2 regions of the Streptomyces sp. NPDC002994 genome follow, and region 2 is predicted to be linked to the other one. Evidence: predicted binding sites of a transcription regulator. Region 2 holds the regulator's gene; the other holds the start of a gene.
What was found. Region 2 encodes HrcA, which represses chaperone genes, less so after heat shock. Its sites were predicted from a motif close to TTNGCACTCNGNNNNNCNGAGTGCNAA; they were not measured.
Positions count from the first base shown of each region.

Region 1 (3,409 bases), on a different contig from region 2:
GTCGACGATCGTCGTGTCGTCCTTGGTGACGGTCACGCGGCGGGCGGAGCCCAGCACGTCGAGACCGGCCTGGTCGAGCTTGAGACCGACCTCTTCGGCGATGACGGTCGCACCCGTGAGGGTGGCGATGTCGCCGAGCATGGCCTTGCGGCGGTCACCGAAGCCGGGGGCCTTCACCGCGACGGCGTTGAAGGTGCCACGGATCTTGTTGACGACCAGGGTCGACAGGGCCTCGCCCTCGACGTCCTCGGCGATGATCAGCAGCGGCTTGGAGGCGCCGGCCTGGATGACCTTCTCCAGCAGCGGCAGCAGGTCCTGGATCGAGCCGATCTTGCCCTGGTGGATCAGGATGTACGGGTCGTCGAGGACGGCCTCCATACGCTCCTGGTCGGTCACCATGTACGGCGAGAGGTAGCCCTTGTCGAAGGCCATGCCCTCGGTGAAGTCGAGCTCCAGGCCGAAGGTGTTGGACTCCTCGACGGTGATGACACCGTCCTTGCCGACCTTGTCCATCGCCTCGGCGATGAGCTCGCCGACCTGCGAGTCCTGGGCGGACAGCCCGGCCACGGCGGCGATGTCGGACTTGTCCTCGATCGGACGGGCGTTCGCGAGGAGGTCCTCGGAGATCGCCTTGACCGCGGCGTCGATGCCCTTCTTCAGAGCGGCCGGGGAAGCACCGGCGGCGACGTTGCGCAGGCCCTCGCGGACCAGCGCCTGGGCCAGCACGGTGGCGGTGGTGGTGCCGTCACCCGCGATGTCGTTGGTCTTGGTCGCCACCTCCTTCACGAGCTGGGCGCCAAGGTTCTCGTACGGGTCGTCGAGCTCGACCTCGCGCGCGATCGTGACACCGTCGTTGGTGATGGTGGGGGCGCCGAACTTCTTGTCGATGACGACGTTGCGGCCCTTGGGGCCGATCGTCACCTTCACCGTGTCGGCAAGCTTGTTGACGCCGCGCTCGAGGGCGCGACGGGCGTCCTCGTCGAACTTCAGAATCTTCGCCATGGAGCTTCTCTGTCCTCTCAAACGAAATGCGCCCCGGGCCACCCGGCTGTCGCTGGGGGCCAGGGGCGCAGTTCAAAAGCAATCTTCGGGCGAACTACTTCTCGATGATCGCGAGCACGTCGCGAGCCGAGAGGACGAGGTACTCCTCGCCGCTGTACTTCACCTCGGTGCCGCCGTACTTGCTGTACAGCACGACGTCGCCGACGGAAACGTCGAGCGGCAGGCGCTCGCCGTTCTCGAAGCGGCCCGGGCCCACGGCCAGGACGACGCCCTCCTGGGGCTTCTCCTTGGCGGTGTCCGGGATGACCAGGCCAGAGGCCGTGGTCTGCTCGGCGTCGAGCGGCTGGACCACAATGCGGTCCTCAAGCGGCTTGATGGCAACCTTGGAGCTGGTGGTCGTCACGGTCCGGTCTCCCCCTTCGGAGATCTCACGGGGTTAACTGATTTTGGGTGGCGACCAGGTGGTTCCGTCGTCGCGGGTGCCGGACCTGCCCGTCGCTACTGTTGGCACTCCCCACTGGAGAGTGCCAACGCCGAGACTATGACGCGGTTAGCACTCGGTCAAGCGGAGTGCCAATCCAACGCCGCCGTACGTGTTGACGAACGCGCCTGCGCCCCGGGCGCCGCATCAGAGATAGTCCTCCAGCCGCGCCACAGCGAAGCCCTGCTCCTGGATCCGGCGCAGCATCCGCGACGTCATCTCGGTGATCGTCGAGCCCTTGAGCTCGCCGGGCCCCCGGAAGTGCGCGAGCACGATGTCGCCCGGCCGCAGCCGGTCGCCGTGCGCGTACCGCAGGTCGTTGATCTGCATCGACGCCCCCCACAGCACCACCGCCTCGGCCCCGCAGTCGCCCGCCGCCCGCAGCGTCTGGTTGTTGTACGCCCCGTACGGCGGCCGGAAGAGCCGCGGCCGCGCGCCGAAGCGGGCCTCCAGGCGGTCCTGCTGGCCGCAGATCTGGGCGCGCTGTCCGGCGTACGGGAGGCCGGGCAGGTAGACGTGGCCGACCGCGTGGTTCTGCACCGTACTGAGGCCGCCGCCCGCCCGCCTCAGCCGGTCAAAGTGGTCGTACCCCGGTGAGGCCACGCTGTCCGTCAGAAACATGCTGATCGGCAGCTTGAGCTCGTCGACCATCCGCACGAACTCCGGATCCCGCTCGGCACCATCATCAAAGGTAAGAAAAACGACCTTGTCGCGGGTCGGTACGCGGTCCACCACGAAAGGCCGGGCCGGCTTACGGACCGGAGGCGCCGGCGCCCGACGGAGCGGCTCCCGCAGCCCCCACCGCGCGTACGCCCCGGCGCGCGGGGCCGGTGCGCCGTGCGCCCCGGTGGCCGCCTCCTCCGCCACCCGCGCCTTCGGCGCGACGCTGCGCACCGCCTTCCTCCCGAGCCGTTCGATCGGGTCCACGGACTGCGCGCATCCGGTGAGCGCGAGCGCACCGACCGCCAGCAGTCCGGCCAGCAGCCGGTGCGCGGGCCTCACAGGTAGTCCTCCAGCCTGGCGACGGCGTAACCCTTGGCGGTGACCGTTTTCATGACCCGCCGGATCATGTCCGGCATGGTGCCCTTCCACTGCTCCTTGCCGCGGAAGTGCGTGAGGATGATGTCGCCGGGATGCAGGTCGCGGTCCCACTCGCGCCACTCCATCCGGTCGGGGAACGCCTCGGCGGCCCACAGGGGCACGGCCTTGATGCCGCAGGAGCGGGCGGCGCGCAGGGTGTCGGCGTTGTAGTTGCCGTACGGCGGCCTGAAGAGCCGGGGCCGCTTGCCGTACCGCTTCTGGATGACGGTCTGCATTCCGCAGATCTCGCGCTTCTGCTGGGCATAGGAAAGGCCGGGCATGTAGCGGTGATTGAGGGTGTGGTTGTGGAGGGACACGCCGCGCGCCTGCATCCGCTCGAAATAGCCGTAGTTCTCACGCACCAGGTAGTTGCTGAGGAACGCGCTGTAGGGAATGCCCAGCTCAGTCATCATCCGCAGCAGCTTCGGATCCTTCTCCGCGCCGTCGTCCATCGTCAGGAAGACGACCCTCTCCTCGACCGGGACGGTGGTGAAGACGGGCGGCAGCCCGCGCCCCGCCCCGAAGCCCTTGCGCGTGGTGATCTTCGGCTTCACGGCGGGCGGTGGGGGTGCGGCCAGCGGCGGCTGCGCGAGTCCCCACTTCTTGGCGGCGGCGACGCGCACGGTCTGGGCGCGCCGCAGCCGTTCGGCGTACCCGGCCAGATCCCGGGCGGGCCCCTGCCGGTACGCCTGCTCCTGGCCGGCGGCGGGTGCGGCAGCCCGCGGCGTACCCGGCTCCGGCATGTCGGCGGGCTCGGTGGGGCACGCGGAGCCGATGGCGGCGACAAGGAGGGCCGCCAGGACCATACGGGCCCGCCTGCCCCCTTTCCAGATCATTTCTTCCTTT
Region 1 is NZ_JBEXNQ010000008.1:224,218-227,626, forward strand. It holds gene groL (chaperonin GroEL) at 1-1,002, opposite strand, end outside; gene groES (co-chaperone GroES) at 1,097-1,405, opposite strand; gene ABZX79_RS13265 (polysaccharide deacetylase family protein) at 1,631-2,485, opposite strand; gene ABZX79_RS13270 (polysaccharide deacetylase family protein) at 2,482-3,399, opposite strand.
Region 1: groES (co-chaperone GroES) is a predicted target of HrcA. The motif match lies at 1,553-1,579, and genes of this name have one in related genera.

Region 2 (3,409 bases):
TTCCCGAAGCGGTCCTCCAGGGTGACGGTCGGCCCCTGCGCCGTCTTCTCGCACCGGATCACCGCCCCGCAGAACCCGGTGCCGACCTCCTCCACGACAAGATCGGTCTCAGCGGGAACTTCGGGAACGGGGGCGGGCTTCTTCCAGGGCGGGGTGAGATCCGGCCCGTACTGTCGGCTGCGCATGCGGCCATTGTGACGTCACACCCGGGCGTCACACCCCGGCGTCACACCTGACGTCACGTCACACCTCGAACCGCGCCGCCAACGCATCACGCTGCGCCCGCACGTACGCCGCGTTCACCACCGCCCCGTGCCCCGGCACGTACGCCGCGTTCTCGCCGCCCAGCGCGAGCAGCCGGTCCAGGGCCGCCGGCCAGGAGGTGGGGTGGGCGTCCGGGCCCGCCTGGGGGGCGCCCGACTCCTCCACCAGGTCGCCGCAGAAGACGACCTCGGGGTCGCCCGGCACCAGCACCGCCAGGTCGTGACCGCTGTGCCCGGGGCCGATGTTCGCCAGCAGCACCTGGCGGCCGCCGCCCAGGTCCAGCGTCCACTCGCCGCACACCGTGTGGTGCGGCGCGACCAGTACGTCCGCCGCCTCCGCCGCCGCGCCCCGGTCGACACCGTGCCGCACCGCGTCGTCCCGCAGCGCCTCCCGGCCCCGCCGCAGCAGATCGTCGATGCCGACCGCCCCGTACACCTCAACTCCCGCGAACGCCGCCGTGCCGAGGACGTGGTCGAAGTGCGGGTGGGTGAGCGCGATGTGCGTCACTCTCCGGCCGGGGCCCAAAAGGCGCTGCGCCTCGGCGCGCAGCTGCGCGCCCTCGCGCAGCGTCGCCCCTGTGTCGATGAGCAGCGCCCCGCCGTCACCCCCGGCCACCAGGCCCACCGTCGCGTCCCAGACGGGCATACGCCGCCGTCCCACGCCCAGTGCGAGCCGCTCCCAGCCTGCCTCTTCCCAACTGAGGTCCATACCCCGACGCTAGACCCATCCCCGGTGCAGGCGCCCGCTGAACAGGGCCGTCGCGCGGTGACTGGCGCGGTAACGTGACCGGCCGCCCTTGCTAGGGGCGTACCCGCCCGCCGTACACTGGGCGGGGACTGCTGGCACTCCCCCGCGGTGAGTGCCAAGCAGACGCCGAGGACACAGCGCCGAGGACACAGAACGACCGACCAGCTGGAGGTGGTGCGAGATGCTCAGCGAACGCAGACTTGAGGTGCTGCGCGCCATCGTCCAGGACTACGTGGGCACCGAGGAGCCCGTCGGCTCCAAGGCGCTCACCGAGCGGCACAAGCTCGGTGTCTCACCGGCCACCGTGCGCAACGACATGGCCGCCCTGGAGGACGAGGGCTTCATCGCCCAGCCGCACACGAGCGCCGGCCGCATCCCCACCGACAAGGGCTACCGGCTCTTCGTCGACAAGCTCGCCGGCGTCAAGCCCCTGTCGTCGCCCGAGCGCCGCGCCATCCAGAACTTCATGGACGGAGCGGTCGACCTCGACGACGTCGTGGCCCGTACGGTCCGGCTGCTCGCGCAGCTGACCCGGCAGGTCGCCGTCGTGCAGTACCCGTCGCTGACCCGCTCGACGGTGCGGCACGTGGAACTGCTCGCGCTGGCTCCCGCCCGCCTGATGCTCGTGCTCATCACGGACACCGGCCGGGTCGAGCAGCGCATGATCGACTGTCCGGCACCCTTCGGCGAGACGTCCCTGGCGGACCTGCGCGCCCGGCTCAACAGCCGGGTCGTCGGGCGCCGCTTCGCGGACGTACCGCAGCTGGTGCAGGACCTTCCCGACTCCTTCGACAAGGAGGACCGAGGCACCGTTTCGACGGTCCTCTCCACCCTCCTGGAGACTCTGGTCGAGGAGACCGAGGAGCGTCTGATGATCGGCGGCACCGCCAATCTCACGCGCTTCGGACATGATTTCCCCCTCACCATCCGGCCCGTGCTGGAGGCGCTTGAGGAGCAGGTCGTGCTTCTCAAGCTGCTGGGTGAGGCAACGGACTCAGGCATGACTGTACGAATCGGTCACGAGAACGCCCATGAAGGGCTCAGCTCCACGTCCGTCGTCGCAGTCGGCTACGGTTCGGGCGACGAAGCAGTCGCGAAACTCGGCGTGGTCGGACCGACCCGCATGGACTACCCCGGAACGATGGGAGCGGTACGCGCAGTGGCACGTTACGTCGGACAGATCCTGGCGGAGTCGTAAGTGGCCACCGACTATTACGCCGTACTTGGCGTACGCCGCGACGCTTCCCAGGATGAGATCAAGAAGGCATTCCGGCGGCTGGCGCGCGAGCTCCACCCGGACGTGAATCCCGATCCCAAGACGCAAGAGCGCTTCAAGGAGATCAACGCCGCGTACGAGGTGTTGTCGGACCCGCAGAAGAAGCAGGTCTACGACCTCGGCGGCGACCCGCTTTCGCAGGCGGGCGCCGGAGCCGGCGGCTTCGGCCAGGGTGGCTTCGGGAACTTCTCGGACATCATGGACGCCTTCTTCGGTACGGCGTCGCAGCGCGGCCCGCGCTCGCGCACGCGCCGCGGCCAGGACGCGATGATCCGGCTGGAGATCGACCTCAACGAGGCGGCCTTCGGTACGACGAAGGACATCCAGGTCGACACCGCTGTGGTGTGTACGACGTGTTCGGGCGAGGGCGCCGCGCCCGGCACCTCGGCCCAGACCTGTGACATGTGCCGCGGTCGTGGTGAGGTCTCGCAGGTCACCCGGTCCTTCCTGGGCCAGGTCATGACCTCGCGGCCGTGCCCGCAGTGTCAGGGCTTCGGCACGGTCGTACCGACTCCGTGTCCGGAGTGCGCCGGTGACGGCCGAGTGCGCTCGCGCCGGACGCTGACGGTCAAGATCCCGGCCGGTGTCGACAACGGCACGCGGATCCAGCTCGCGGGCGAGGGTGAGGTCGGCCCCGGTGGCGGCCCCGCCGGTGACCTGTACGTCGAGATCCACGAGCTGCCGCACGCGGTGTTCCAGCGGCGCGGCGACGATCTGCACTGCACGGTCACCATCCCGATGACGGCGGCCGCGCTGGGCACGAAGTGCCCGCTGGAGACGCTCGACGGGGTGGAGGAGATCGACGTACGTCCGGGCACGCAGTCGGGGCAGTCGATCCCGTTGCACGGGCGCGGCATCACGCACCTGCGGGGCGGAGGCCGCGGCGACCTGATCGTGCACGTGGAGGTGCTGACTCCGTCGAAGCTGGACCCGCAGCAGGAGGACCTGATGCGCCAGCTCGCGAAGCTGCGCGGCGAGGAGCGTCCCACGGGTCAGTTCCAGCCCGGGCAGCAGGGTCTTTTCTCGCGGCTGAAGGACGCTTTCAACGGGCGGTAGGTGCATGCGGGCTTGGCCGGGGGTCCGGGGGTTGTCCCCGGGAGGTGGGGTCAGCCCGGGCAGCAG
Region 2 is NZ_JBEXNQ010000016.1:62,633-66,041, reverse strand. It holds gene ABZX79_RS22220 (DUF3097 domain-containing protein) at 1-185, opposite strand, end outside; gene ABZX79_RS22215 (MBL fold metallo-hydrolase) at 244-972, opposite strand; gene hrcA (heat-inducible transcriptional repressor HrcA) at 1,193-2,209, shown strand; gene dnaJ (molecular chaperone DnaJ) at 2,210-3,343, shown strand.